Regions from separate parts of the Pseudoalteromonas luteoviolacea genome, predicted to be linked through region 4. Evidence: predicted binding sites of a transcription regulator. Region 4 holds the regulator's gene; each other region holds the start of a gene.
What was found. Region 4 encodes sigma-54, which starts transcription at its own class of promoters, with help from an activator protein. Its sites were predicted from a motif close to GTTGGCACGNNNNTNGNNT; they were not measured.
Positions count from the first base shown of each region.

Region 1: S4054249_RS16725 (FlgO family outer membrane protein) is a predicted target of sigma-54. The motif match lies at 2,213-2,231, and genes of this name have one in related genera.
Region 2: S4054249_RS06100 (flagellar basal body rod protein FlgF) is a predicted target of sigma-54. The motif match lies at 4,232-4,250, and genes of this name have one in related genera.
Region 3: S4054249_RS02515 (DUF3192 domain-containing protein) is a predicted target of sigma-54. The motif match lies at 4,248-4,266, and genes of this name have one in related genera.

Region 1 is NZ_CP015411.1:3,916,569-3,924,498, forward strand. It holds tRNA gene S4054249_RS16710 (tRNA-Arg) at 23-97, opposite strand; gene S4054249_RS16715 (FlgO family outer membrane protein) at 271-912, opposite strand; gene S4054249_RS16720 (FlgO family outer membrane protein) at 918-1,574, opposite strand; gene S4054249_RS16725 (FlgO family outer membrane protein) at 1,586-2,179, opposite strand; gene S4054249_RS16730 (SpaA isopeptide-forming pilin-related protein) at 2,312-5,221, opposite strand; gene S4054249_RS16735 (fimbrial biogenesis chaperone) at 5,226-6,035, opposite strand; gene S4054249_RS16740 (DUF4402 domain-containing protein) at 6,045-6,455, opposite strand; gene S4054249_RS16745 (DUF4402 domain-containing protein) at 6,547-7,143, opposite strand; gene S4054249_RS16750 (hypothetical protein) at 7,288-7,926, opposite strand.
Region 2 is NZ_CP015411.1:1,403,519-1,411,448, reverse strand. It holds gene flgJ (flagellar assembly peptidoglycan hydrolase FlgJ) at 1-714, opposite strand, end outside; gene S4054249_RS06115 (flagellar basal body P-ring protein FlgI) at 821-1,915, opposite strand; gene flgH (flagellar basal body L-ring protein FlgH) at 1,927-2,607, opposite strand; gene flgG (flagellar basal-body rod protein FlgG) at 2,624-3,412, opposite strand; gene S4054249_RS06100 (flagellar basal body rod protein FlgF) at 3,431-4,195, opposite strand; gene flgE (flagellar hook protein FlgE) at 4,307-5,659, opposite strand; gene S4054249_RS06090 (flagellar hook assembly protein FlgD) at 5,698-6,375, opposite strand; gene flgC (flagellar basal body rod protein FlgC) at 6,391-6,822, opposite strand; gene flgB (flagellar basal body rod protein FlgB) at 6,825-7,238, opposite strand; gene S4054249_RS27135 (hypothetical protein) at 7,736-7,861, shown strand.
Region 3 is NZ_CP015411.1:607,140-615,069, reverse strand. It holds gene S4054249_RS02535 (1-acyl-sn-glycerol-3-phosphate acyltransferase) at 1-1,092, opposite strand, end outside; gene S4054249_RS02530 (SO_0444 family Cu/Zn efflux transporter) at 1,172-2,464, opposite strand; gene zntR (Zn(2+)-responsive transcriptional regulator) at 2,448-2,864, opposite strand; gene S4054249_RS02520 (D-2-hydroxyacid dehydrogenase) at 3,155-4,102, shown strand; gene S4054249_RS02515 (DUF3192 domain-containing protein) at 4,337-4,699, shown strand; gene S4054249_RS02510 (diguanylate cyclase domain-containing protein) at 4,751-5,653, opposite strand; gene S4054249_RS02505 (ATP-binding protein) at 5,654-7,930, opposite strand, start outside.
Region 4 is NZ_CP015411.1:4,420,474-4,428,403, forward strand. It holds gene S4054249_RS19035 (KpsF/GutQ family sugar-phosphate isomerase) at 1-390, shown strand, start outside; gene kdsC (3-deoxy-manno-octulosonate-8-phosphatase KdsC) at 392-943, shown strand; gene lptC (LPS export ABC transporter periplasmic protein LptC) at 940-1,491, shown strand; gene lptA (lipopolysaccharide transport periplasmic protein LptA) at 1,478-2,011, shown strand; gene lptB (LPS export ABC transporter ATP-binding protein) at 2,008-2,733, shown strand; gene S4054249_RS19060 (RNA polymerase factor sigma-54) at 2,775-4,286, shown strand; gene hpf (ribosome hibernation promoting factor) at 4,313-4,600, shown strand; gene ptsN (PTS IIA-like nitrogen regulatory protein PtsN) at 4,603-5,058, shown strand; gene rapZ (RNase adapter RapZ) at 5,071-5,916, shown strand; gene S4054249_RS19080 (HPr family phosphocarrier protein) at 5,913-6,191, shown strand; gene mgtE (magnesium transporter) at 6,501-7,859, shown strand; gene pmbA (metalloprotease PmbA) at 7,892-7,930, opposite strand, start outside.

The sequences.
Region 1 (7,930 bases), 500 kb from region 4:
TGTTAAGGGTTGTGTGGCAACTTGGCGTCCCCGGTAGGAATCGAACCTACATCAAAGCCTTAGGAGGGCCCCGTTTTATCCATTAAACTACGGGGACACATTTCTGTGCCAAAATATGATAAGCAATTGTTTACGCTATTATATTTATAACAGTGGAACACTATCTATGACAAGCAATTTAATCTGTAAAACCACATTAACGAGCCTGCAATCGTTGGTTCAACATGGAAAAAAAGAATGGGCCACACTGAGCATAGCCCAATAGATATACTATTTATACGTAACTGTCGCGCTTGGGTGGAGTATAAAATAAGGAATAACGACGTTACTGCTTGCAACGACTAATCGGCTGTCAAAGTTCAATAAGCGGGTATTCACTTCGACGCCTCTATCGCGATAGATCATAGTGCCTGTTAACACATGGCTAGGTGCTGGCTTCTTAGGTAACTTTTTCGCATCTCGTGACAGAATAAAATCCCCATTAATTGTAACCGCAATACCTCTGTGAGACTTAAAGTCGAGTGCTGGATAGCCCATCTTTTGAAATTGATGGATCATTGACTCTGCAAGTTGATTTCCAAGCTGGTTGCTGTTTCGCAAGCTTCTATCAAAGCTAACAAAACTGGTGATTGCAACGGCGCTAGGAGACACTCCTGACATAGAGTCAGTAAGTTCCAAGGCAATTTGTCCAGCATAGTTGGTCAATTGTTTATTGTGAGCGTAAGTCACAAAGCCAGGATCAGTATACGCCAACTCAGGCTGCATATTTAACTCATTGGCAAGCGCCGCTAATTGCTGAGCTTGCTGTGCTTTAGGTGATTGTTGCCCTTGAGGCACAATTTGTGCATGCCTTGAACTCTCACACCCAGCGAGAAAAGCAAGACAACTCAACATCATGATGCTTAATTTCATTGATATTACCTACTTGCTCTCTCTAAGCGAATGCCGTCATGGCCGATTCCATCTCGTAATGCGTTGACGACTGATTGCGGGAGGAAGCCTTGTGCAGTCCCGACAACGGCTTTACTTTTCACGCCGACGATCCGTGCATTGACCAACACCCCACCTTGGTGATTTGCCAACGTACCAGCCAAAACATAGTTAAAAGTATGCTCATCAGACAACTCTAAAAAGTCTCTACTAAATATAAAGTCTCCTTGCTTAGTCACACGCATAAAGTCGGTGGTTTTAAAATCGACAACGGGGACACCAAAGTTATGTAATTCATGGACAAAGCTCTCAGAAATCTGATTTCCTAGCAAAGAACCATAGTTGTAATCTTCATCCAGAAAAACAAACGTCGCCACAGCGATTGGCGTTCGATCATTGACATAGCGCAAATTGCCAACCATATCTTGCATTAAGTTCTGTACATAATGGGTCACATTTCGACTTGCCATTTGCTGAGAAACCGTCATGCCATGCATCCCTCCAGGATGAACTTGAAATTGGCTTTCGGAGCTTGCAAACGCATTTTTCTCGACCACGATCGCATCACCCTGCGACTGCATACCATCGGTATTCATGCAGCCAAACAACACAGGCAATAAAAGTGATAACGCATACTTTTTCATATTTCTCTCCGTTAATGTTGACCGCGATGAAGTAGCCCATCTCGCATCTGCACTTGCTCTTCTCCCCACAAGGTTTGCTTGGGTAAACTTACAGACGCCGCTGAAACAGTCTTACTGTTTACCATGTCAATTAGCCTTGCATGGATGGTATATGAGTCAATATTTTCACTCACACTGCCTGTCAAAATCAGGTCAAATTTGTGGCGTTCTTTCAACTTTTCGATGTCTCGGCTCAAAACACTATCTGAGTCAGAAGACAAGCTAATGGCTTTTTGAATTCTAAACTCAACAATCTGTAATCCCATTTGAGTCAAGTAAGTAATAAAGCTTTCTTGTACTTGATTACTTAAACCAGCCCCTTGATTACTTAATGTATCGGCACCGAGGCTATTATCTTTAAAAAAGCTTGTTACAGCGACAGATGCCCCCGGCTTTAAAGGTCGGCTGTACTGGCTTAACTGTGTCGCCAACTCACCAACATAACTGTGAACACTGCGTGCTGGTGGCGCTGATTGCTTTATTACTGTTGTACTAGGTTCAAGCCAATTACTAGTACTACAGCCTGTTGTTAGCAAGCTCACAAACACCAAGATCAGAAATCGCATTTTGATATACCTCTAAGTTACTGACCCTTGTACATGCAATAATCGAACCAAACTATAAGGTAATATCCAATGAGAGTGTTTAATACCGGAAAGTGCATTTTTAGCACTTTTAGAAATAGAAGGAGTGTTTAATTAGGTCTTTGGCATAGGTGCCTTGTAGCACTTTATTCCTTTTTGTTCAAATTTAAGGCAAGCATTTGCCGCTGCTTGAGCATCCTCAAAGTAATGGTAACCAAGTAAATATTTATTACGCGCTTTATCATGCACAAAAAATGGCTTATGTGGAAACAACTGAGGCGATTTCTTTGTCAAAATTGATACGTATGTTTTCAATACTTTTAACGAATTAAACTCGCCACCAACAGTAATAAATCCATTTAATTGGGCCGTTGCCTCAACAACCAAATCCACTTCAAGTAACACATCCCCTTGGCTAGATAAAACAACCTCAACTTTTTCCTTTTGCACAATGTGACCTGTAGATTGCTTTTTTACTCTTGCTTCATAATATCCCGGTCTTATGTCACTAAACACATAGTAACCATCATATGCTGATTTTACGGTAGAAATAACATTGTTATTCCTATCAATAAGTTCAATTTCAGCATAAGCTAACGGCGTTTCCTGGCCATTTTTCTCTTTTTTAAATGCAATCCCCTCAAGTTCACCCGCATGTACGACTGGATATTCTAAGTAAGCAATAAAGCCTTTTCTCGGCGTAATTGAATGACCGTCATGAGCTGAAATATAAAATGGGTCTGGCAGCGAGTCTTCATCAAGGAGAATGTCTGTTTGACGATTTAAAGGCATGTTGCCAAGTAGAGCCATACCATTTTCGTCTGTAAAGGCCTGAGCAAACCCTTGCACAGATTTAATCCGCACACCTTTTAACACAACATCATTTTCATCCAGTATTGCGTTGTTATTTTGATCTAAAAATACCTTAACCAATACGGACCCTGAACTAGCAAGGCGTCTATCGGTAATAAAAAACTCGTTACTATAACTTTCGTACCCCAAGCTAATCTGACCAGTTAAACCAATTTGCCAATCATCATTTTGAAAATAATTAAACTGCCCTGTTAACCTAAACTTATCATTGTGCCAATTTAAACCTGCGCCCAATTTATACCCCTCATCGACAAGCGACTTAATATAGTCTAGCTCCACGTCAAATTGATGATTAATCACCCTGCTCAACTGAATTTGATAATCTGTCAGTTGACGTTCTGGCCGGATCTGGTACCCCAACCCAATGCGGCCATAAGTACCATTTACACGCCCCTGCCATCGCGCAACGCCTTTTACATCATGGCCTTGCAAGCCATCGAAACGCCTATAATCTAACTGATGACTAAAAGTACCAAGTGGTGTCGCCATCGATAATAGGTTAGAAGCAAAGAAGTCCGTATTCATGGTGTCATTACGCCAGTTTAAGGTACTCTGATAATTTAACCTTATTTGATTATGTTGGAGTATATTACCTGCAGCACGAAGTGTAAGTTCTTGCGTACGCTGCTGACGCAACTCATTGGAATCTCTATATGTGATATTGTCTGTTAATACAGCGCTTAACGCGTGCTGATTAAACTGTGTACGCCCCTGTAGCAATATCTGCTGCGTGCCTTTTTGATCCCGACTGAAGTCTAGATTAATTATGCCTTTATTCCATATATCAAACCCCAAACCAGCACTCAGTTGATAAGGGGTTTCTTGCCCTTCGAGTCCAATACGTACTGCGGAATATATCGATAAATCATCGCTGATCCCATAATCATATCGACTCAGTAAGTTCCACCCAGCTTCCTCTGATACATTAAGGCTATTACCAAGTAGTGTTTTACCTGTTTCCACAATAGATGTATCGAAATACCCTTCACCTTTGGAAAGACTCCCCCCAGCCACATAGTAAGAGCGATTATCTTGTAATACCTGCCCTTGAGGACCATACAAAATCAGCTCAAACTCATTACTGCCAAAATAAAGCTCAACAAGGTCGAAATTATACACACCGGACTGCACATTAAGCCTTTGATCAATCATGATGCCATTGTGATATAGCTCCACATCCCAACCAACTTGTATGACTCCACTGATCCTAACTGTTTGTGTATCTACCTGCTTATAAAGCGGCCGATCACTGAGCCTAAAACCCCGTGAATATGAAGCACGATGATTTCCGCCTATACGAGTTTCTAAAACATCACCAACTTCAACTTGGGTAACTTCTACAGGGCCAATCCTAACACCCTCAACATCTTCTCGAGTTAAGCTTAAACGACTTTCGCTGATCAGCTCACCTGAGCGGCCACTGATAAAGTAATTCGCATTCCAAAAGGCCACATCCTGACTTCCTAAAAGAGAAATTGATGCATCGGCCTCGTTGTTGTTTGTCGTAACCAACGAAGCTTGAAGATCTATTAGAGGTGGGCTCCATGCCTGATATGGTGTCTCCTTCCAGGGCAAAACAGGTATCTGTGTTGATATACTGGGCGCAAAATGGCGACTTTGTCTAGCTATACGCATTTCTACAGGCAGAGGTTGCTCACTGCGGAGTAATATTTTCAGATCTTGATAATCTAGGTTGAACTGCAATCGAAACCAGTGAGCTAATAGAGCAGCTTCAACATATACTTCGCCATTGCGCTCTAATACTTGGTGAGTATTAAGCGTCGTGACTTGTCCTGATACATTGACTCGGCGCTGTTTCAGATCCAATTCAAAGCGCTGTGTTTCGTCAATATACCACCCCACATATCGCAGCCTACTCTCCTCAGCAACGATGGCAAAATCTAAAGCTGAGAACAGACTTTGCAATTCAAGTAAGACCCCCTCATCACTTTTAACTGCAAAGACTTCAGAAAGATAATGATCTTTAACATACAACGAGAAGAAGAGCTCTTCTCCACTTTGAATGCGACCATCACCATAACTGCGAATAGGCTGCGTCTGTGATTTATCGTAACCGGCGTTAGCAAAACACACAGCAGGCGCCATAAAACAAAGCGCTAATAGTGCGGTTGTATAGAGTCTAATGCTCACTTATTCACTGAGTGGTGATATTAAATACGCGCTGCGAAAAAGCATGATCTCGATATTCCGCCTGTCCAGTATAGGTTACTCTAAATTGACCCTTACCCGTAATAACCTTTCCAGCCAAAATATTAAGCTCAACCTGTGCCTGCGTTACTTCAGGATAAATTGCATAATTGTTCGCGGTTGCCACATTATTCCACTGCTTAGTACCGTCAGGCTTCCAATCTACTCGCAACTTACCTAACGCACTCGCTGCGCCCGTTCTAAAAATATCAACCACAATCGTCGGCTTGTCGTTCACATCCGTCGAGAGCTTAGCTGCTGTAATTTTTACTTCGGGTGGTACTGTCTCTTTTCGATAAATGATAGGAATGCTGTAGCTCAAGATCATATTTAAACTGACCCCTATGGCTTCAGACTGACTTTGCTTTTCTGTGGGTAAAGCTTGAAACAATAAATGAGAGCGGTACTCTCCGTTTGTCATGCCTTGTTTACGACGCAATGCTAACTTAACCACTTGTCGTTCACCAGCACCAAGATGAACCTGTCTTGGCGTTACCCTCATTAAGTGGCTAAGTTTCCATGGCCCAACTTGTTCAGGGTGGAGATCTCGATAGCCACCAGCTGGCAGCGCTAGTTTTTCTTTCCACCCCAAACGATACGTTTTAGCTTCATTGCTATTGTTGATTAAGAACACTTTGGCCGTACGCTGACGTTCATCGAATACCACCCGTGTAGGTGATATCATCAATGACGCCTCTACGACTTGGCAAAAAAGGCATATGGCCAAAGAGCCCATCATTAAAAAATACTTTTTCATACAGCTAACTTAATAATTTACTTCAATATTAACCCATACGCGGTAGGTACCGTCCGGGTATTGCGAGGGCTGAGCATTCACCTCTAACGTGCCCCCTATCTTCAATGATGCATTACCTTGTGCATCACTAAAAACACGATCAACATGCTCCAATTCTACAAGGTTTATGCCTTGCACAGGCAGGTTACTATGAGAGAGCAATGGCGTCACAATGCTGGTCGATACCGAAATATCATATAACGCAGGCAAAGAAGAAATAATTAGTTCAGCGGCTTGCCCACCTGACACCAAATGCACAGCGCCACTTGTTACATTTCGCCCGTTCACACCAATTTGAATACGACTCATATTAGTATGATCAGAAATAAGAATGGTCCCAAAATCCAAAGGCGTGACAACTTCAATGCGCGCACTGGCCATATCACTGCTCATCACGAATAAGCAGCACAACAAAGCGCCTAGTTTTCTGATTTGGCACGCCCTAATCAAATAGGTCCTAAGCATCAAAAGGCTAGTAACTCAATTCCAGAGTAAATGTACCAACATAAGCACCATCTAAATAGTTGGCTGCGTTACCGGTTGTTGTTGATAACGTTGCGCCAACATTGAATACCGCCTCGCCATTTGCATCAACTTGGATCTGCTTACCAACGACAGGTGTTGAACTAGAAGCACCCGTTTCAATGTAATATGTGAATGACCCCAGAGTAAACCCTGCCGCACCAGTCCCACTGCCCACTGATAAAGACACATCTGTCTCTACGGGATCTGTAATAGATAAACTTGCAAATGGCACGACACCCGAAATTTTAAATTGTGCCGGGCTACCTGCAGACAAGATTGCAATTTCAGCATTACTGATATTGGTAGATGCAACTGTAGGCGACTGAGTAGCATCCGCTGGAATGGTTAAAGTCGCAGTATCCGTACCAGCATTATCTGCAACCGCTCTAATTGTTCCAAAATCTAAATCTTGGTTTTTTACCAATTCAAAAGCATTTTTTACCGTAACCTTTGCATCAAAAGTGGCTTTTTGAGCCGCCACAGAATAAAACGGCAATCCAACGATAACGGCAAATACGCCTAGTTGATTTAAATTTTTTTTCATACTCTCATCCTTTAAAGCCCTGCCAAAATGAGCAATGACTCTATATAGTTTCATCAATGCATAAAAGAGTTATTACTCTAAAAAAAGACACAATACGCAATCAACTGACATACGTCAATGTACCTAATATATATACATTTATATCTAATTTTTCAATTCAGAGCAATGTCTTGTGATACTGGACATCGCTTTACAAAACACCTTGGCTTCTTGCACAGAAGTAAAGCCATTGGCAGTTACATAAAATAGGTTTCTACTTGGATCCGGCTCGGAGATACTCGCTGTTGTACGACTAAAGACAAGAGGATAGGCTTGCCTCACGATATTTATCCGCTCCTGTATTACTTTCACCTGAGACTTTGCATGCTGTTCTCTCAAATGAATACCTAGTAAAAAATCAGGTACAGATATACTCAACGCTTCCATGGCACCTGACTCAATAACTGGTGCAACTGATGTAGTATTGGGGGTAATGGCCTGTATATTTGGCTCTGAGGAATGTGTGACAACTGCTTGAATCGGCTGTAAGTGGCTATGAATGTCCTCCACTTCTGTTTGCATTGACAATAACTCAAGCAACTGCGTTAAATCCGCTTCCATATCCGCCAATCTTTCAATGCTGGCCTGATTATTTTTGTACGAAGCCAACATCGCTTTGTGCGCATGTAATGCCTCTTGCTGAGCAAGCTTTTCATCCAGAGACAACTCCGAACTCACACACCCAACCAAGTTAACCATGATAAAAATTGAAGCAAAAGTTGGTACTACGAACTTTAAAGGCATACAA
Region 2 (7,930 bases), 1.9 Mb from region 4:
TGTCATTTTACTGGCACTGTCTCCTGTCCAGCGGCTATCCGCTTTGATATTAAATAAGTTAAAACTGCTATTGCCATCTGGTTTCGAGATTACATGTTTTCCCCAGCCAGTTTCTAAAGCGGCTTGAGCGACCATTACAGCGGGGTTTAAGCCAATTTTTTCAGCGGCAGATTTCGCGTAATTCCACAGCGTATTTATAAATTCTTCAGGACTTTCAAAGCTCTGAGGCTCAGCAAATTCTGGTTGAGCGACCTCTTGTGCAGCTGGTTCGTCTAATTTGAGTGGTTCAGAGGATCTTTTTTGTTGGGCTTCGCCATTAGCGATTTTATCGCTTTGGATTTCTGCACCTGTGCGTATTACTGAGGACGGCATATATCCATCTTTTTGTGGAGATAATTGCTGTACTATTAAGTCTGCAAGCCCTAAGCTGCCTTTATTTGATAGTTCTAGCGCCATTTGCTGGTCATGCATATCACGATAGAACTTCACGCTACTCGAGTTAAATGGGCTATCTTTGTCTTCAAAAGCTTCATTGGCTTTACGCATACTCGTTAACAGCATTTGCGTGAAGATTGATTCAAACTGCTGTGCAGCCTTTTTTAGCGCTTGCTTTGATGCATCACCATCACCAGCACTTTTTAACGCATCTTGTCTCAATGAGTTAAGGTTGTTTAAATCAAAAAAGCTTTGATTATGTGTCGGATCAGTATTCATGGTTCAAAAACACGTCGTTAAAAAAGGGATATAACTATTAATGCAATTATTAAGCCAAAAAAAGCCTCATAAATATGAGGCTAACTTATTGAATATAAATAGAACACTATATGACAACTAATTGACCATGTATGGCACCTGCTTCTTTGAGTGCTTCCAATATCGCCATCAAATCGCCAGGTGCCGCACCGACAGCATTAATTGCGCGAACCAAATCATCTAGACTACTGCCAGGATCGAAAACAAATGCTCGAGAATCGTCTTGATCTACATCGACAATACTTTGCCTTGTCACTACAGCATCCGCTTCAGTTAAAGGCTGAGGTTGTGATACGTTTGTCTGCTCCGCAATTGTCACTGTCAGTCCACCGTGCGTAATCGCTGCTGGTTGTAATTTCACATCTTTACCAATCACAATAGTGCCAGTTCTAGAGTTGACGATAATTTTGGCTGACGTATCAGCAGGCTTAAACTCAAGGTTTTCAAGTGTAGATAAATATGCCACACGCTGTGACGGATCTCGCGGCGCAATAACTCGGACAGAGGCTGCATCTAAAGCACTCGCACTGTTTGGTCCAACTAACCCATTGATTGTATCGGCTAAACGTTTAGCTGTTGTGAAATCAGGACGGTTAAGATTAAACGTAATATGGTCGCCCTGTGTAAATGGACTTTTTACTGCACGTTCCACCATCCCTCCATTGGGGATCCGGCCAACGGTTGGTGTGTTTATTACAACTCGGCTTCCGTCCAAGCCCTCAGCACCTAGTCCACCAACGATCATACTACCTTGCGCAATCGCATATACATTACCATCGACACCTTTCAAAAACGTTTGCAACAATGTCCCACCTCTTAAGCTACCTGCACTGCCAATAGAAGACACTGTGACATCAATACTTTGCCCAGGTTTTACAAAAGGTGGTAAATCCGCATGCACGGCCACGGCTGCGACATTTTTGATTTTTGGTTTCAGGTTACCAGGTAAAGTGATCCCAAAGCTGTTCAACATTGCTTTAAAGCTTTGCTCTGTAAACCGGCTTTGCTCACCTGTCCCCGGCAGACCAACCACCAAACCATAGCCTATCAGTTGGTTACTTCTCACTCCTTCCACCACACTGACATCCTTAATTCGCTCAGCACTTACACTAAGTGAGGCCGCCAATGTAAAAATTAAAATAAGAGTTTGCAGAATACGCATGATCTACTTCCTTAAAATGGCATCAATGTGCTCATGAAGAATTTAGTTAGCCAACCTGCACTCTGAACTTCTTGCGTTTGACCTTTACCAGAGTATTGGATCCGAGCATTAGCAATTCGATTAGATTGTACTTCGTTTTCATAAGACACGTCTTGCGGTCTTACTAAGCCTTCAAGTCGGATAAACTCTTCCCCAGTATTCAATGTTAACCACTTTTCTCCGCGGATCACTAAGTTACCGTTTGGTAATACACGCATAACATTGACTGAGATGTTACCAAACAAACTATTTGACTGGTTGGCCTGAGCATCACCCTGATAAGAGGAGTTTGCGCCCATATCCAGTTGAATGGCATCTCCACCAATATTTACAGGTACATTGCCCAAACCAAGGAATGGGTCAACATTTACTTCGCTATCTTTATCTAGTTTCGAGTTAGCAGCTTTTGAGGCTTGAGTAGACTCCCTCAATACCACAGTAATAATATCACCTACTCTGACTGCTTTTTTATCTGAGTACAGATCATTCGAATATGAATTGAATAATGACCCCGTCGATACAACAGGTTCAGCTTCCGTTTCAGGATACATAGGAGCGTAATAAGGATCATCTCTTACAACGTTACTATTTTCCGTAGACATGCATCCACTTAGGCTAAAGCCCAACGCAAAGACTAAAATACATTTACGCATGATCTGTCCTACCCTATTACAGTTGTTGATTGATGTAACTCAGCATTTCGTCAACAGACTTAATTACTTTTGAGTTCATTTCATAAACACGCTGGGTCTCAATGAGATTGACCAGCTCTTCGGTCACATTTACGTTGGATGTTTCAAGTGCACCCTGTACCATAGAACCAAGGCCTTCAACACCTGGGTTACCCTGCACTGGCGCACCACTAACCGCTGTTTCTGTGTATAAGTTTTGACCTATCGGCTCTAGACCAGATGGATTAATAAAGTCACTGATCACAAGCTGACCGATGACAGTGTTCTCAGCTTGACCATTAATACTGACCGACACTTCCCCATCTTGAGAGATAGTGATGGAATTTGCATTGTCCGGAACCGTCATTTCTGGTTGAACAGGAAAGCCTGCGCCAGATGTGACTACACGGCCGGTTTCATCTGTGGTGAACTGGCCATTTCTTGAGTACGCAATCGTCCCATCAGGCATTTGGATCTCAAAAAAGCCCGGCCCTTGGATCATCCAATCCAAAGAGTTTTCCGTGCTTATCATATTCCCTTGAGAAAAGTTCTTTTGGTTCGCAACCACTTTCGAACCTGCACCAAGCATCAAACCCGACGGCAGCTCTGTATCCTGAGATGAACGACCACCTGGCTGATTGATATTTTGATAAAGCAAATCTTCAAAAATCGCTCTACTCTTTTTGTAACCAACAGTACTGGCGTTAGCCAAGTTATTGGAAATGACCGAAATATCAGTCTGTTGAGCATCAAGCCCAGTTTTACTTATCCACAATGCTGGATTCATAATCTTTACCTCACTCTCTTATACTATGCGCAGGAGCGAAGTGTGTCGCTCGTCGATTTCTTCTGCTGACTTCATTAACTTAATTTGCATCTCAAACTGTCTTTGGTGATTAATTAAATCCACCATCTCATGAACAGGATTAACATTAGACATTTCTAAATAACCACTCATCACTTTTGCCGTTGGAGATACTTCGCAAAAACCACAATGACCATCATCTAACTGATCTTCTTGTGGTCTAAATAAACCATCGTTGCCTTTCTCAAGTTGATTATTATCAGCGGTAATTATTTTTAGCCGATCAACGGTTTCTAAGAAATTCGCGGGAGCCCCCTGCGGGCGAACTTGAATAGAGCCATCATCACTAAATACCACTTTATCGATAGGTAAAGGCAATATAATTGGACCCCCTTCGCCAATTAATTGACGACCATGACTAGTAACCAACGCGCCGTCACTAGTAATGTTAAGCGTACCTACTTTTGTATATGCCTCTTCACCACTGGCATCCATAACACTGATCCACGATTTCTCATCAACCGCGATGTCTAAATCACGACCTGTTTCTGCAACCGCGCCGCTTAACATATTTGTACCTGGGCGTTCTTGCATGGCAAACACACGTGTAGGCAAACCTTCTCCAAACGCCTGCATAGAGCGAGCCTGAGCAAAGTCAGCCTTGAAGCCTGTGGTATTAGCATTAGCTAAGTTATTAGCTTTGAGCGCTACGCCACGTAAGCTTTGTTTAGCACCTGACATGGCGACATAGAGCATTTTATCCATGAGAACGACCTAAAACTGTTCAATATATGGTGATAAAAGCAATATTAGTGCCAGAGTGAGTGTCAAAAAATAAAAAAGCCGCAAAAGCGGCTTTTATAGAAGTGGTTTATCCTATCGGATCTGAAGAATGTTCTGCTGAAGTGTTGAGTTAACTTCAAGTGCACGGGAGTTTGCTTGGAAGTTTCTTTGTGCACTGATCAAATCAACTAACTCATTCGTTAAGTTTACATTAGATTGCTCTAACGCCGATGAATTGATAGTACCTAGAGTACCTGAACCAGGTTCACCTGCAATAGGCTCCCCAGAGGTTAGACTTTTCTTCCACCCTGTATTACCAGCTTCCGTCAAACCTTGTGAATTTGAGAACCTTACCATCGCAACCTGGCCTAAGAAAGTAGAGTCACCGTTACTGTAAGACGCCACAATTTTACCATCAGAACCAATATCAATACCTGCTAGTCGACCCGTTGTCGCGCCATCCTGATCCAGTGCTTTCACTTCAAAACGGCTGGCAAACTGCGTCGGTAGTTTATTGGTTGTATTGGCTTCATCACGCCAGTTCAATTGAATATCAGATGGAAAGGTTGCACCATTGGTTAATAACCCTGATACATTAGCTGCGGTTAAATTCAATGAGTTAAAGGTTGTGCCCGTATTAGCTGTTTCTGCAGCGCCAGTATGTGCCGGAAAACCTTGTGCATTAAATCCAAACTCCGTAATAGGCGTTATGGCTGCAGGGGCAACAATTTCGCTACCATTTGCATCAAATGGCTTGCCACCTAACGTTGCATAAACCTGCCACTCATTTGCATCAGTTGCAGGATCTTCTTTACGGAAGAACAACTGTAAAGTATGTGGTTCACCCAAAGAGTCGTACACTGTCGTCGACGTTGAGCTGTTATAAGATGCCGTTGTATCTGGATCAAATGCAATGGTTGGTGCCGTCGCTGTTGAATCTAAGTTAAATGATGAATAAACATTTGTCGTGGCACGAGGAGAACCTGATGCGTCCGGTATCTGCAGTGGCGACGATGTACTTAAACTCACCGAAGTTGTATCACCTGTACTTGGATCAACAGGGAAGCCCTGAAGAAAGTTACCGTTTGCATCCACAATAAAGTTATCTTTGTTCAGCTTAAATGCACCTGCACGAGTGAACGTATAATCTTGGCTGCCTAAATCTTCACTTGTTGCAAAGTAACCCTCACCTGTAATAGCAAGGTCAAGTGAGTTTTGTGTAAAGTTCAATGAACCTTGGTGGAACTGCTGAGCAACCATCGTCGTAGACACACCATCACCGTTTTTGGTCTTACCAGCACTAAACACTGACGAAGCATATACCGAAGCAAACTCTGCTCGAGACTCTTTAAAACCTGTCGTATTTACGTTCGCAATGTTGTTAGCTGTGGTGTCCAAATCTTTTTGGGCTGCAGCTAATCCTGTTAAAGCAATATTAAAACTCATACTCTAATACCTCTATAAATGAAGGTTAAATCTTTTGATTAAGCTATCTCTGCAACGTCAGATAGTCTAACTGCACCAGCTTTAGTATTAATGACAATGCCCTGAGAGCCATTGACATTGACACTATCAATATTTCTAAAAGTCGCTGTAGGCAAAGACTCAAACTTACCGTTTAACTGCCCTTCAGCTTTAATTGTGTACTCACCTGGTGGTGCTGGTTCATCATTGTTTGTTAAACCATCCCACTCAAAGCGTGTTGCTCCGACGCTCTGCTTTCCTAGCTCGATTTTTCTAACAAGCTCGTTTTTATCGTTAACAATACTCAGCGTTAGCTTTTCAACAGGTTCAGCCACGATAATGGAGCCCCTTGCCTGCATACCTGGACCATGTTCTATCGTGTCAGACTCAAGTAAAGCCTTTTTACCGATCAAAGTAGAAGCTTGAAGTGCTGAGTTTGATGTCATTGAAGCAGCTAACGATTCAAACTTTGTATTTAAATTTGATATACCCTCTGCCATCGTAAAGTTGGTCATTTGGGATATCATTTGATCATTATCAGCAGGCTTACTCGGGTCTTGAAAAGACAACTGCTGAGTAAGTAACGCAAAAAAGTCTTCCTGCTTTAACTCATCATTTTTCTCAGTTGGCACTTGCTTATCTTGCCAACGCAACGAATCGACAAAGGACGAAGTTGCGGAATTGACATCATTACTCATCAGCTATACTCCCAATTAGCGCTGACCAAGCAACAGAGTTTTACTTAACATCTGCTTTGCTGCGTCTGCTACTTGAACATTCGTTTGGTACGAGCGTGAAGCGGAAATCATATTTGTCATTTCTTCCACAACATTCACATTCGGTTTATAGATATAACCATCTTTATCAGCACTGGGATGATTCGGGTTGTATTCAACCTGCAGAGGTTTGTCACTTTCAACAATCCCCAAAACCTTTACTCCCACAGACGAACTTAATGTATTCGGATGTGCAGCCGCTGCTTTATTTAATTCAGCAGCAAATACTGGATGCCTTGCACGATACACTTTGTCCTGACTAGAGCTGATGCTGTTTGCATTGGATATATTACTGGCAGTGGTATTCAATCGCACATTTTGTGCACTCATGCCAGAGCCAGCAATATCAAAAACGTTATATAAACTCATAATTAGGCTCCTTGACCACCACCAAGCGCTTTTTTCAAGCTTTTAAATTTACCACCCAAAAAGTTCAAACTAGCTTGGTACTCTAATGAGTTCTGTACATACAAGTTTCGTTCCACTTGTATATCAACTGAGTTACCATCACCCGTATCTGTTTGATTTGGATTACGAAATTGTTCAACACCATTGGCTAACCTAGTCCCACCGCTGATGTGTTTTTCGTTGGTACGGGTCATTTGATTGCCGCTTTGTTGTGCCGACTTTGCCGCATTGAGTGCTCGACCAAAGTCGATATCTTTTGCTTTGTAACCGGGAGTATCAGCATTTGCGATATTGCTTGCTAAGATCTCGGCACGTTGAGAACGGATCAGCATTGTATGCTGATGCACTCCAAGCGCTTTATCAAAACTAATTGCCATAACCAACTCCAAAAATTTGACTATATACAGGTTAATGCAAAAGTAAGACCAACTTTGACACTGGTAACCTTTATTAATTAAATTGATTATTATCAATAATTTAGGAAGTGTTATATTCCCTTTTGTGTCAAAAAAGTATTTATACTATTTACTAGTCAGTAGAATAAGCACATTTTGTTCCACCAATAACAAGAACTAAGAAGCTGTTACAGGTTTAGCAGCATACATAGTGAATACTCTGCTTTTACATAAGAAAGGTGATTATCGTGCAAAAGGTTAGCGACAGCGAACGAAGTGAGTACGCTCTTTTTGCGCAAGGTGATTATCGTGCGAAAGGTTTATGACACAGCGCACAGCGCTGCCATTCTTTTCGCGCAAGGTGAAATGACCCATTTTAACAAGAGATAATCAATCCCCCTATAAGCGTAACAACAGAGTCAAAACAAGCAAAACATGGATCCTGAAACCAGTTCAGGACGACATACTGGAAAAGGTTAATGACAACGAACGCAGTGAGTACGCTCTTTTTGCGCAAGGTGATTATCGTGCAAAAGGTTAGCGACAGCGAACGAAGTGAGTACGCTCTTTTTGCGCAAGGTGATTATCGTGCGAAAGGTTTATGACACAGCGCACAGCGCTGCCATTCTTTTCGCGCAAGGTGAAGTAACCCATTTTAACAAGAGATAATCAAT
Region 3 (7,930 bases), 1.1 Mb from region 4:
TGTCGATTTGCGCTTCACAGGCTGTGCATACATAGACAAAACAAACTCTTTTAGCTCATTTGGCAATGTTTCAATACTTTGATTGAAACGTGCAGTTTCTTCGGTGCTGCTGTTTGTTTTATCACCCGCTGCGAGGTAATTACTTGAATGCAGATAGTAATTATCAATGATCTGCTTATCGATGATCTGCGCCAGCTCCTCAGGGGTTTCAAAATCATCTTCGATCGGCGTACCAAACGCGACATGTACATTCCCTTTGTCTGCACTAAAACCATCAATAATACTCTTGATGTCTTCCCCTTCCTCTTTTTGATATTCACCAAATTGCTGTTTATGGTAAAGCTCTTTTGCTTTAGCTAACGCACATGGTTCATATTGATAAGAGATCGAAACGGGGACTACTTTGAGTTTACGAACATAATCAGCAAAAGGCTCTTTCAAACGTCGACCTTGTAACTGCAACATTTTCAACAGCGCAGGATCGGTATAATCAATGCCGTCTTTTGCTCGGCCTTCTTTTTGGGCAATCCAAATTGAATTACCTGATTGCAGTGAATCATAAATATAGCCAGATAGCTGAGATAACGCTTTGAGCATTTCTTTTGGCGCTTTTGCTGAACGCTTCACAATAAAGCTCTTATTTAAACGCATGAGCTCTGTAATGTAAGGCACTTGCAACAAGTTATCACCAATGGCAATACGCACCGTTGGCAAATTGTTTTGGTGTAGGCCCCAGTTCACTAACGCAGGATCGAGTACAATATCTCGGTGATTTGAAATAAACAAATACGCGGCATCTTTGTCTAAACGTTCTAGTCCTGAATACGTGACTTTCGATGTCGTACGCTCAACCAGCATAGACAGATATTGCGCCACCTCATTTTGTACGGCCTCTACATTATTGACCGTTTTCCATTTAGACTTTAATTTTGCTTTTACCAAAGGCCTGCTGATGGCAGAGAAGGCTGCCAGCCACTTTGGTAAGTTATGCTCAGCAATTACATCTAAAAACTGCTCATCGGCCAATAACCTCGCTAGGGCTGCGGGCACTTCATCATCATTATATGGTCTGATATCTGCGTATTTATCCACTAAATTACTCTTACTGATCTAGGCGTGTGACAAAAAAACGGCTCATTCTATCTCGCTCTTTATTCGGATGCTAAGAATATCAAGTCTGACCACACCAAGTGGTGTAACGTTCCTTCATATCAATTGCAAACAAGCGCAGCATTAGCACCACCAACAATAGCGCCATGAGCTGACTAACCCAGCTTGGTAACACTTGATGCTCATGCCCTGCCATGGCTGACACTTCAAAGCCAAAATGAGAGACTAGGTAATCCGTTAAAAAGCCAAACACTATAGCGACACCTATCACAGCTGTGATATAGGCTGCAACAGCGCGACGTCCCAGCTCTTTTGCAACCACCCCAATGGTGGCCACATTGGTTGCAGGACCTGCCAACATAAACACGAGCACCGCACCAGGTGATACTCCTGCTAAGAGTAAACCCGCAGCTATCGGTGTTGAGGCAGTAGCACAAATGTACATAGGAATACTGATCAAAATAACCACTATCATGGCCAAAATGCCATCTCCCCACTGTGCTAGAAACGCGGTTGGCACAAATGTTTGGACTAATGCAGCGAAGAATATACCAATTAAAAGCCAAACCATAGTATCAGATAACAGCTTGTTACAACTAAATTTAAGTGCCTGCCAAAGCTTGTTTGTAAGGCGGCTCTGACTAGAGGCATTTGAAGCGCAGCAAGTGCTTACTTCTGGTTTTTCTTTTTTATTGTCAGATGCACAACAGCTCGACTGTTCGCTTGCAAGTGCTGGGGCATCTTGTTTATTAGCTTGCATCACCTGCTCTGAACCACCGCATGAAGATGATGTCGCCTTGGCAACAACTGATTCTGTACTACAACAAGCAGTGCTTTTCTCATTTGGCGCCTCAGACTTTGTAGCACATGTTGACGCAGGCACTGGAGGCGCTTTACTACAACACGTAGCATGATTAGTAGGCGCATTTTCTGATATGCCTTTATCAGCCTCAACCTGATGCTCTCGTCCCACTAACAACCCTGCCGTAATTGCACTGGTGACTGCAGCGATGGGCCTGATAATGGCCATAAATGGTCCAAGTAACGCATAAGATACCGAAATAGAATCTACGCCAGTTTCAGGTGTCGACACCAAAAATGCGGTAGTGGCACTTTTAGATCCTCCTGCTCGTCTCAGTCCTATCGCAGCCGGAATGACACCACAAGAACACAGTGGCATCGGCGCACCAATGAGCGCCGCTTTTATGGTGGTCCACAACCCTTCTTTACCTAAGTGACGCTGTAAAAAGTCTTTAGGAATAAACACATTCAACAGCCCAGCCAACAATAACCCTAACATTAACCAAGGTGCTGAAATGACAAATAACTGCCAAAAATTACTGATGAGTGTCATCTAAATCCTCCAATGCAGTCAAAATTGAGCATGTATTTGCTGGTTCATCACCACCACAACATTGATCGGCTAATAATGTTAATGAACGTTCAAACATGCTCAACTCTGCTATCTTCTCTCTAACCCAATCTCGTTTTTGCAGCGTGAGTATCTTAACCTCTTCACAGCTGTGCATTTGCTTTTCAATTTTAATACTTAATAATTCTTGAATATCTTTGAGATTGAACCCAACTTCCTTTGCTCTCACAATAAAGCGCATTCTTTCTACCGCTTGTTTATCATATAGACGATATCCCGCAGCACTTCTTTCACTCGCCGCCAATATTCCCTGCTGCTCATAGTACCTTAATGTATCGGTAGACACTTCTAGAAGCTTGGCAAGCTGTCCGATTCGAAACATTGTCATTGCTTTCCACCCAATAGTACAAACCCTTCAACCAATCTGTATACCATCATATTTACCCACAACCATATTAGGTAAAATATAAACACTAAAAGTGATACACTGGCTTTCGCAAATTTGCTGAACGAACACAAATGAACTCTGCAAATGGTGTTGTGAATAAGATATTTTTAATTTTCCGCATTAAAAAAGACCCTAAAATCTATCATCACCGTTTCGTCAAATTCATCACTAATACTGAGTATAAACCTTGGAGTTTACTCCAAAGTCAATAACGAGATAAAAATATGAATATTGTTGTTTTAGATGCCGCGACCTTAGCTGGCGTCGACCTTTCTCCACTTCATGCTTTTGGGACAGTGACCACCTACGAACACACGACGCCCAATGAAGTCGACAGCCGTATTCAGCAGGCCAATATTGTTATTTCGAATAAAGTACAGTTATCAGCTGTGCACTTTGCTACCGCCACAGAGTTGAAGCTAATTTGTGTCGCAGCGACGGGCACCAATAATATCGACTTAGTCGCAGCAAAAGATGCAGGCATTGCTGTTACTAATGTCGCTGGCTACTCTACACCTTCTGTCGTGCAACACACGTTTACATTGCTTGGTAATTTGATGAGTAATATACATAGATACGCGGCAGACACACAGCAAGGTGCTTGGCAGAAAAGTCCGATGTTTTGTCGTCTAGACTACAGTATTAATGATATTGCAGATAAAAAGTTTGTGATTGTCGGGTATGGTAACCTCGGTCAAGCAACCGCGAAAGTCGCAGAGGCATTCGGTGCCAAGGTCATTATTGCAGAGCGCCCCAACAGCAAGGCAACACGCAGCGGGCGAGTAGCTTTCGAAGAGGCAATGCAAATCGCAGATATCGTCTCCATACATTGCCCACTGACACCACAAACCGAAAACCTGTTTAACGCGCATACACTGGCGCTTTTACCTAAGCATGCCATTTTAATTAATACAGCACGTGGCGGCATTGTGAATGAGCAAGCTTTGGCTGATGCTCTTGCAACCAAGCAAATCGCAGCTGCAGGCGTTGACGTACTATCCATTGAGCCGGCCACAAGTGATAATCCGCTTGTCACTTATAAAGGTGACAATTTAATGCTAACACCACACACAGCTTGGGCAAGTTATGAGTCTATCACTCGTTTAATTCAGGGTATCGCAGACAATATCACCAGTTATCTGAACGGCAGACAGCATAACCGCGTCGTATAACACATAAATACTTTCCTAAATAAGGCCACAGATCAACACTGTGGCTTTATTCACTACATTTTCTTCATTATTATTACTTTTTAGTGATAAAGCGTACTACCTCAAATTCTAAAAATCATAACTCACTGATTTTAAAAAACAAAAAATTGGCAAAGCAATTGCAGAGTTAAACCAAGTAAAAAATATAATTAAACTTGATGGTTACCCTAACCATCGGGTCATGAGGATAACAGAATGAAGAAACTACTCGTTGCTACTGCGCTTTTAAGCACTACATTATTGTCTGGTTGTATTGTGGCAGTCTCTGATGGAGAAGTACGCCACCACAGCAGTTGGACAAGCACTCACCAAGAAAACAGAGAAAAAATCAGTAAACTTGAGCTTGGCACAAGCTATAAAGCAGTGACCAGTAAGTTTGGCACACCTGATTTTAATGAAGCGGTCTCTAAAAACGGCCATACCTATCAAGTGCTTTATTTTGCCACAAACAGAAAACACTCTGATGGTCAAATTACCAAAGATGAGTGCACACCATTAGTATTTAAAGATGATCAGCTTATTGGATTTGGCCAAGCCGCTGTAGATAGTTATTTATAAACAGATTTGACATACTTCCCTGCTAAAGCCGCATACCGCGGCTTTTTTTATTCAGCGATTCACTAAAACGACACGCTCTTGCTGATGATGCGCTTGCAATAGAGCTTCGTCGGCTAACTCCAAGCTGTCATTTTGATCGCCAGAAAAATCCTCTTGTACATGCACAACCCCTATACTGATGGTGACATGTGCGCAGATCGGTGAGCTCGGATGTGGAATAGACAATGCATCAACAGCCTGATGCATCGCCGATGCCAATGACATAGCTTGATCTGCATTGCGCTTATTTATCAATGCAACAAATCGCACACCATCGTATCTTGCCACAAATCCGTCTACTTTTTGCGTCATGCTCTCCAGCACTTTTGCAACTTTAACCAAACATTCATCTCCAGCACTAAACCCACAGCTATCGTTGTACTCCTTAAAATAGTCGATATCTACGAGCAAAACTGACAATGGGACTTGCTGGTCACGACTTTGGTACCATAGTTGAGCCAGTGTCTCGTCCAGCGCTCTGCGGTTCGGTACTTCGGTCAGGCCATCAATATTTGCCAAGCGCTCCAATAAGTCATTTTTTTGCTTGATCGCTAAATGTATTTTCACACGCGCTTTAACGATATTTGGGCTAAATGGTTTCACAATGTAATCTACCGCGCCGAGCAGTAGCCCTCTTGCTTCATCTTGGTAGCTGTTGCTTGCAGAGATAACAATCACGGGAATTTGGTAACAGCTCGGATCAGCCTTAAGTTGCAGTAAAAAATCAAGCCCTTCATCATCAGGCATGAGGATATCAACAATGATCAAATCAATATGTGTTTGTAGCAGCCGCTCAAAAGCCTTATCGCTGTTAGCACAGCTAATTACCAAGTGCTCATCAGATAAGGTGTTTTCTAGAACCACCCGATTTAAAGGATCACCATCTAAGACTAAAATATTGGCCGACTTTTGCATTTAACTTCCTTTTGTTTCCAATAAAATAAACTGCTTAGCTTGCTCTATGAGTGAAATCAACCCATCTCTTAAAGCGTTGTTCAATGAGGTATCAGCTGTACGTTCAGCAGATGTACTAGCCACCTTTTTAATGCGGGAATTTGCTTCAACTATCTTGGCATAATCCGCCAATCGCGCGAGCCCTATTCCACCCGATGCCCCTTTGATACTGTGTGCAATTTCAGCCAACTGAAGATTACTTTGTACGCCACTCAGATCGCTCACATATTCATCACATAGTTTAGCAAACTTCTCCAACATTGTTTTTACTAAGGTTGGATTGTTCATCAGTTGTGCCAAGGCAAAGGCTTTATCAAAAACACTCAGCTGCTGAGTCACATAAGGTTGCAATGCACTGCACAAATTCTCAGGAGAAATCGGCTTTACAAGAAATGCGTTTACACCATGAGCAAATGCTTTTTCCTTTTCATGTTCATGGGCATTTGCTGTTAAAGCGACGATAGGTAAAACCTCTTTATTTAACTCTGAACGGAGCAATTTAGTTGCTTGATAGCCATCAATATGCGGCATATAAATATCCATTAACACCATATCCGGCTTTAGTTTCTGACATATCTGTAAAATATCTTGCGCGCTTGGAAGGGCGACAACCACTGCACCATGTTGCTCCAACACCGTTTTTGAAATATCCAAGTTCAATGCATTGTCATCCACGACTAAACAAAGCGCATTTGCTAAACGTTCATTGCTCTGAACTTCAGTCACTCGCTGCTCAAGTGGAGATAAACATAACGACTGATAAAAAGTATGCTGTGGGATTTTTAAAATATTGAGCGATGTCGCCTGTGCAAGCCCGTTTGATAAATCACTCGGTACCACCAGCCCTGAGCAGTTTGAATGTTCTGTATCGCTATAGTGGTGGCATAAATAACTCAGCTCTTCTGTGTCATCACAAGCAACATAAGTAAAATTGTCTAACTGCTCTAATGCTTCACCAAAATTGGCAAAGTGCGTAATGTGATAATCGCTCAGATAATCTGGCAAAGAGGCTGTAGACACCAAACAGATTTTGTTTTTAACCGCGACTTGAGGCCTATTTTGTGTTCGTAGCATCAACTCAAATTCAAAAGTACTGCCCCCGCCCTCTTCACTGTGGATCTCTATTTTCCCTCCCAGTAAAGTGACTTGCTGTTTGACTATCGCAAGACCTAAGCCGATCCCTTCATATTCTCGTGAGCTTGACTCATTGCCTTGCGTAAACGCATCAAATAGTCGTGCTTGGTCATCTTCTTTAATCCCAGGACCCGTATCAAAGACGCAGAAAGAGAGCCACTGCTCCCCATCTTTGCTCCATTTAGAAGCCAAACGTAATCCTACTTCTCCACGATGTGTAAACTTGACAGCATTACCTAATAAGTTCACCAAGATTTGTTTAATTCGTGCTTCATCACCAATGAACTCAGGCCATACATCTGGTGCTACTTGCAGAGTTAAATTCAACTTTTTCGCATCACTCAAAGGCTGAATAAGTGCACTTAAGCTATTAATTAAGTTCAATATCGTAAATGGCTTATTACGTATCTTTGCCCGCCCACTCTCCAGACGAGCAAAGCTCAATATGTCACTCAACATCGTCAATAATTGCTTCGCTGCGGTCTCTATGTGCGTCAACTTTTCGCTATCTTGCGTACGAGTCAAAGCTGGCTTTAAAATGCCAACTAAACCCAATATGGCGTTTAATGGTGTGCGGATCTCGTGGCTAATATTGGCAATAAAGCGGCTTTTTGCGCGATTTGCTCTCTCCGCCTCTATTTTGGCTTTTGTAAGCGCCGTCACATTTTGCACATGGATAACAAAATACTTTGGCAACTTTTTCTTGTCCCATACCAGTGACACACTTAGCTGCAACCAGAGCGAAGACTCACTTTGCGATAGACTTAATACTTTGACGCCTTTACGCTCCTCAAGAAGCTGGTTTAATACAGTATTGAGCGTATCAAGCTCATCTTGGGCAAAAAGCGCACTTAAATGCTGGCCGGCTTCCACACCATTCAATAGCTTTCGTACAGCACGATTAAATTCTAAAATAATACACTCTGTAGATACCAATAGGATCCCATTTGGCGCATGTTTAATTGCCGCTTTAAAATTCTGCTCTGAGGCACGCAGCGCTATCATGGCTTGCTGTTGTTCACTGATATCACGTGCTATCCCTAAACTCCCGATCCGGCTTCCCTGATCATCAAATAATGGGGATACGCTCACCAAATAAGCTTT
Region 4 (7,930 bases):
AGGTTATTGCTGACCTTAGACGATATAATGCACAAGGGCACAGATGTCCCAGTGACACCTGCAGGTAGTTCAATCAAAGATGCATTATTTGAAATGTCAGCCAAAGGACTTGGTATGACAGCTATTATTAATGAACACAAGCAACTTTGCGGTTTATTTACTGACGGTGATTTACGTCGCGTTATTGAGCAAAAAGTCGATCTACATAACGATACTATTGATTCCGTTATGACTATTTGTTGTACTACAGCATTTTCAGATATGCTAGCAGCTGAAGCGCTTAATATCATGGAAAAGAAACGGATAAATGGCCTCATTGTCATTGACGAGAACAAACACCCAATTGGGGCACTCAATACTCAAGATTTATTGCGCGCAGGAGTGATTTAAAATGCAATTTAGTGAGCTTTATCAACAAATCTCAGTACAGGTCAATGACAAAGCCAAGGCAATTAAACTGCTAATTTGCGATATTGATGGTGTGTTTTCAGACGGTCGGATCTATCTTGGAAATCAAGGGGAAGAGCTGAAAGCATTCAACACCAAAGATGGCTTTGGCATAAAAGCACTAATTGAAACCGGTGTTGAAGTCGCCGTCATTACAGGTCGACATTCAGAAATTGTTAAGCAACGTATGACTAGCTTAAATGTGAACCACATTTATCAAGGCCAAGAAGATAAAGTCCAAGCTTATGAAGAATTAAAAAATAATTTAAATTTAACTGATGAGCAAATTGCATATATCGGTGATGATGGCCCAGATATCCCTGTCATGCAACAGGTCGGTTTCGCTGTGGCCGTAGCAGATGCGCACCCACTGGTAAAAAACCTGGCTCATTATACAACCTTAATGCCAGGTGGATTTGGCGCGGTAAGAGAGTTAACAGACTTACTTATGCTCAGCCAAGGCAATGAGCTTCTCTCTAAAGGAAGCAGTACATGACTAATTTACGGGTGATTTTACTCGTATTGTTCAGTGCAACTATGTTGTGGCTATGGTATCCATTTTTGACCCAAACAGAGCAGCCTGCACAACCTGAAGAGACAATTGCCAAACCGGACTATGTTGCTATTGATTTGAAACAAACCTCCTTTGCCGAAAACGGGCAATTGAGTTATCAGATCACAGCACAAAGAATGGAGCTATATCAGGAGCTTGGATTCAGCCACTTTGAAGTACCCATTTTTGTTTTACATAATGGACAGCACAATTGGCAGCTCACTGCCAATGAAGCGACTTTGTATGAAAATGATACTTTGATTTTAGAAGGCAATGTTAAAGCAACCAATTTAAATGATGCAGCTATGATCACGCACATAGATGCAGACAACCTCCGGCTTGAAATTACGAACCGGATGATGCGCTCAGAACAACCCGTGATCATAACAGGGCCTAATGTAACCATTACAGGTAAAGGGCTAATCGCCGATCTCAATATTGAGGTTATTGAACTAATCAACCACACTGAAACGATTTATGATAAGCAATAAATTAAGTGCAACCATACTATTAACTTGTGCCATAGGGCTACTTTCGCCAAGCGTGTTCGCTAATAATAACCCTGAGCAAGTCATCATCAGTTCGGGAAAACAACAAGCGCAACTACAAACTAATATTGGCGTTTTTGAAGAAAACGTAGAAATTATTCATGGCCAAAGAAAAATTTTTGCCGACAGACTTGAGGTGCACCGCAGAGAAGACCTCGGCGAAAACAAACAATTATTAGTAGCAACAGGCTCTCCGGCAATTTTCCAAGAACGACAAACTGACGGTAGTTTATTGAAAGCCAGTGCAAATGAGGTCCGCTACGACGTCGCGAATCGATTATTGACCATCAAAGGTAATGCAGAAATTAGTCAATCCGGTCAGAAGATTTCTGCCCAAGAGATCCTCTATGATATGGAAAAGCAATTAATTAGTGCGCAAAAGGCAAATGAAGAAGGTAAACGTGTAAGAACTGTTTTACTCCCAGTTGAAAAAGAGCAAGACGGAACCAAGGAGCCACAGTGAGTACACTAAAAGCGACGGCACTGGCCAAAAGTTACAAAGGCAGGCAAGTAGTAAAGAATGTTGAGCTAAGTGTTGAAGCAGGTAGCATTGTTGGTTTACTGGGCCCAAATGGTGCCGGTAAAACAACTACGTTTTATATGATTGTCGGCCTAGTCCCCAGCGATAAGGGCGCTATTCATATTGACGAGCAGGACATTACGCTACTGCCAATGCACAGCAGAGCCCGTTTAGGTATTGGTTATTTACCACAAGAATCTTCAATCTTTAGAAAGTTAACCGTCTATCAAAATTTAATGGCGATCCTTGAAACGAGAAAAGACCTCAACAAGATTGAACGCGAAAGAATATTAAATGAATTACTTGATGAATTTAACATTCAACATATTCGTTCAAGCTTAGGTATGGCACTCTCTGGTGGTGAGCGTCGTCGCGTTGAAATTGCTCGCGCTTTAGCCGCTGATCCAAAATTTATTCTATTAGATGAGCCTTTTGCTGGCGTTGATCCCATTTCAGTGTTAGATATAAAGAAAATTATTGAGCATTTAAAAAACCGTGGGATCGGCGTTTTGATCACAGATCACAATGTACGTGAAACATTAGATGTATGTGAGAAGGCATATATTGTTTCCCATGGCGAATTAATTGCTTCAGGTAGCCCTGAACATGTTTTAGCGGATCAAACCGTTCGAGATGTCTACTTAGGCGAACAATTCAGGCTATAGTTAAGAACAAGCGTAACAACGAAAAGGATTGTTAGAGATACATGAGGCAATCGCTACAGCTGCGCATGGGGCAGCAATTAACAATGACACCACAATTGCAACAAGCAATCCGCTTGCTGCAACTGAGCACATTAGACCTCCAGCAAGAAATTCAAGAAGCACTGGACAGCAATCCTTTATTGGAAGTAGAAGAAAACGAACAAGAGTCTTTTGAAAATGGTCTAGATAAAACCCATGAACAGGCACAAACAACGGATAAATCGGAATCAAATACTGAAGAACAGGTAGAAACGCAGCTCAGTGATTATGAGCAAGACACAGACACGGCACTCAATAAAGAGACACTCAGTGATGAGATGGCAATGGATGTCACATGGGATGAATATATCAGCGCTGCGCCTGTAAGCTCGTCTGGGCCTATGCCTGAAGATGAAAGTGTCTATCAAGGTCAAACAACCGAAAGCCTTCAAGAGTATTTGATGTGGCAATTAGAATTAACACCTTTTAGTGCGACAGACCGACTTATTGCGCTGTCTATTGTTGAGGGGGTTGATGATTCAGGTATTTTAACCGTCTCTTGTGAGGATATTCTAGAGAGCTTAAACAAAGACAATGACCAAGAGCTTATTGAGCTCGATGAAATTGAAGCCGTATTGAAGCGGATTCAACTGTTTGATCCTGTTGGTATCGCCGCTCGCAGCCTTCAGGAATGCCTGATTGTTCAATTAAATCAGTTTGCATCTGATACTCCTTGGCTCGAGCAAACTAAACAGGTCATTGATGAGCACATCGATCTATTAGCAAATCGTGATTATCGTACTATCATGAAGAAAACAAAGCTCAAAGAAGGCGAGCTTAAAGAAGTGATGACGTTAATTCACAGTTTAAACCCCAAGCCAGCTGCCAGTATTGTGCAAGAAGAGGCTGATTATGTGATACCTGATGTCTCTGTTAAAAAGATAAAAGGTCGCTGGGTCGTTGAACTAAACCCTGATTCGATGCCTAAAATCAGAGTGAATGATCACTATGCAGCGATGTCACGCTCGGTAAAATCCAGCAGTGACAGTCAGTTTATTCGCTCACATTTACAAGAAGCCAAATGGTTTATTAAAAGCTTAGAAAGCAGAAATGAAACTTTAATGAAAGTTACTAATTGCATTGTTCAACAACAACAGGCATTCTTTGAACATGGCCCTGAGGCAATGAGACCTATGGTACTCAATGATGTTGCTGAAATGGTTGATATGCACGAGTCGACAATTTCTCGGGTAACAACGCAAAAATATATGCACACGCCTCGCGGCATTTATGAATTGAAATACTTCTTCTCGAGCCATGTTAGTACCGAGAACGGTGGTGAATGCTCTTCGACAGCAATTCGAGCGCTCATCAAAAAGCTAATCGCTGCAGAAAACTCAGCTAAGCCTTTAAGTGATAGTAAAATTGCAGATGTATTAGCAGATCAAGGTATTAAGGTGGCAAGACGTACTATTGCCAAATACCGAGAGTCTTTGGCTATTCCACCGTCTAATCAACGTAAAAGCTTGATTTAGACGTAACAAAAGAAGGAAAAATGCTTATGCAACTAAATTTAACTGGTCGCCATGTAGAAATTACCGATTCATTAAGAGACTACGTAACAAGTAAGTTTGCGAAGCTAGAAAGGCATTTTGATCACATAAACAATGTACATGTAATCTTAGATGTCGAGAAACTCATACAAAAAGCAGAAGCGACGTTACATGTTAATGGAGGCGAGCTTTTCGCTTCAACAGAACATAGAGACATGTACGCAGCCATAGACGGCTTAATTGATAAACTGGATAGGCAAGTCATTAAACATAAAGAGAAGCTAACTCGACACTAATCATGAAACTTAGCACACTAATTTCCGAGGACTGTAGCAAAGCTGCGGTCCTTTTTAATAGTAAAAAAAGAATACTCCAATATATCAGTGAACTGGCTCAACAAAAAATTCCAAACGCCAATCAGCACGATATTCTTGAAGCTCTCCTCAATCGCGAAAAATTAGGTAGCACAGGCATAGGTAAAGGCATTGCTATTCCCCATGGCCGGTTATCAGGTCTCAATGACGTTGTTGCCATTTTACTCGTAAATCAACAGGCTATTCCTTTTGACGCTTATGATGATCGCAGTGTAGACATATTTGTAGCACTCATCGTACCAGATGGTGAAAATAAACAACATTTAGAGACCTTAGCAAGTATCGCTGGTAAACTAAATGATAAACATTTTTGTAAGCGACTTAGGCAAGCGAGTAACGACAACGAGCTTTACCAAGTCCTTGTTGAGTTTGATAAATAATAGGAATTAACCGTGGAGCTCATAATTATCAGTGGCCGTTCTGGCTCAGGTAAATCTGTTGCATTAAGAGTATTGGAAGACTTAGGTTATTACTGCGCTGATAATATTCCGGTCAATCTCTTACCTGCATTGGTTCGCAGTGTTTCTGACAGTTATAACAAAATCGCCGTCAGTATCGACGTGAGAAACCTACCAAAAGAACAACAAGAATTTCACGATATTTTAGAGTACTTACCTGGATTTGCGAAGCCACAGGTATTTTATCTAGACTGTGACGACCAAACACTGATTAAGCGTTTTTCAGAAACTCGCCGATTACACCCCCTGTCATTAAATGACCTTCCGCTTGATTTAGCTATTAAACAAGAAAAGAATTTGCTCGAAGTATTGATCCGACGAGCCGATGTAACCATAGATACAACGGATTTAAGTGTGCATCAATTAGCTGAAAGTGTTCGTGAGAAAATATTGGGTCAAAAAGACAAACAGCTAATAATCACATTCGAATCTTTTGGCTTTAAACATGGTATTCCAAAAGAGGCTGACTACGTTTTTGATGCACGTTTTTTACCCAACCCACATTGGGAGCCTGAGCTAAAGCCGTTAACGGGTTTAGACCAACCAGTTGTCGACTATTTATCTAGCCATAGCATAGTACAAAAATTTATATGGCAAATTCAGACATTTATGCAAACTTGGCTCCCCCATTTAGAGCGCAATAATCGCAGCTATTTAACGATTGCTATTGGATGTACCGGTGGCCAACACCGCTCAGTTTACTTAGCTCAAACTCTTGGTGAGCGTTTTCAAAGAACACATTCTAATGTGAAAATTCGCCACCGAGAGCAAGAACAATGACTCAATCGCATCAAGGCCTTTTTCTAATAAAGAATAAATTGGGATTACATGCAAGAGCTGCAACGGTATTGGCACAACTCTCCACCCAGTTCGATGCGGATATTACACTCTATCAAGGAGAAAAAAGTGCGCCAGGTGATAGCGTACTCGCTTTACTTCTGTTAGAAAGTAGTCAAGGCAAAGAAGTTAAAGTCACGTGTACAGGTCCAGATGCGCATGATGCCCTAATAGCAATAGGAAACCTTATAGAAAATAAATTCCATGAGGACGAATAGCGTATAGGCGCTATCTTAATTGCCATTACAATACTTTCTATGCACAGGATGCCTGTGATTACACTAAAATGTCATAAGTTACATTTAAATTAAGCAGCTATAATCATTATATAATTTTTTCTATTACACTATTATATGTAGCAATAATTGAAGGTCTTCAGCTTCAATAGAGCATGCAACCGAGATAAAGATCAGTTTACTGGAAGGCCTTAGTTACACGCTAGAAAAGCACTAAATAAAACAAAGTAGCCTCCTATAACGGCTCATAACTCACTATCATGTTTTCTTTAATTTGAAATTTGGAAGCCTATGCCTGACGTTTTTGAACAAGACTATACACTGGAACAATTACAACAAGTAACCAAAGCAATAAACAGTGGACAGTTTGTTCAAGTTAGACAAACACTTGCTGAGATCCCTCCTTGTGACACCGCACTTTTACTCGAGTCCTCACCACACAAAATAAGGACGACACTCTGGCAATTAGTTGACCCAGATATACAAGGTGATGTACTCGAAGAACTATCAGAAGACGTCCGATTAAGTATTATTGCCAAGATGGAGCCGGAACTTATCGCGGCAGCCACTGAAGATATGGATGATGATGACCTGGGAGAAGTGCTCAGAAGCTTACCTGTGCCCATCTATCAAGACGTCATTAGCGCAATGGACAGCCAAGATCGGGCACGTGCTACGCTCGCTTTATCTTACAATGAAGGCTCTGCCGGCGCGTTAATGAATGGCGATACCATCACCATTCGTCCTGATGTCAGTTTGGATGTCGTATTAAGATACTTAAGGCTAAAAGAAGAGTTACCGCAAGGTACTGACGACCTCTATGTCGTAGATAAAGAAAACCGCTTTTTGGGGTCTTTATCAATTGGCATTTTATTAACCAACCCACCTGACAAGCTCGTTCAAGAGCTTATGAATGAAGAACGAGAAACCATTCCCGTTACTATGCCTGAGAGTGAAGTCGCGCAACTATTCGAGCGTCATAATTGGATCTCTGCGCCTGTTGTCGATGATCATACTCAGCTGCTCGGTCGGATCACCATTGATGATATCGTTGATGTCATCAGAGAAGATGCTGAACACAGTTTAATGAGCATGGCTGGTTTAGAGGATGAGGAGGACACCTTTGCGCCAGTTATGAAAAGTAGTCAAAGGCGTTCAATTTGGCTTGGTATTAACCTACTCACAGCTTTGCTCGCAGCCTTTGTCGCTAGCTTTTTCGAGAGTACCCTAGATATACTTCCAATTTTAGCTGTGCTTAATGGCATAGTGCCAAGCATGGGTGGCGTGGCGGGCAGCCAAACTTTGACTTTGGTGATCCGTGGTATAGCACTTGGCCATGTCAATCAAACTAACCAAAAGTTTCTGTTAGGAAAAGAGCTTGCTATCGGTGCATTAAATGGCGTGTTGTGGTCTCTGTTAATAGCGGGCGTAGTAGCACTATGGCAATGGGATTTTAAACTTGGCGCAGTCATCGCCTTTGCTATGTTTATGAACTTAGTCGCAGCGGGGATAGCTGGTGCCAGTATTCCTTTGATATTAAAACGTATGAAGATAGATCCAGCGCTCGCTGGAAGCGTTGTGCTAACCACAGTCACGGATATTGTCGGTATTTTCGCTTTCCTAGGAACGGCTACTTGGTTTTTACTCTGAGCTATGCTCAGAGTAACTTAGTCAGTTGGAGATTATTCACCGGCAACCTGCATGTTTTCAATCAAGATTGA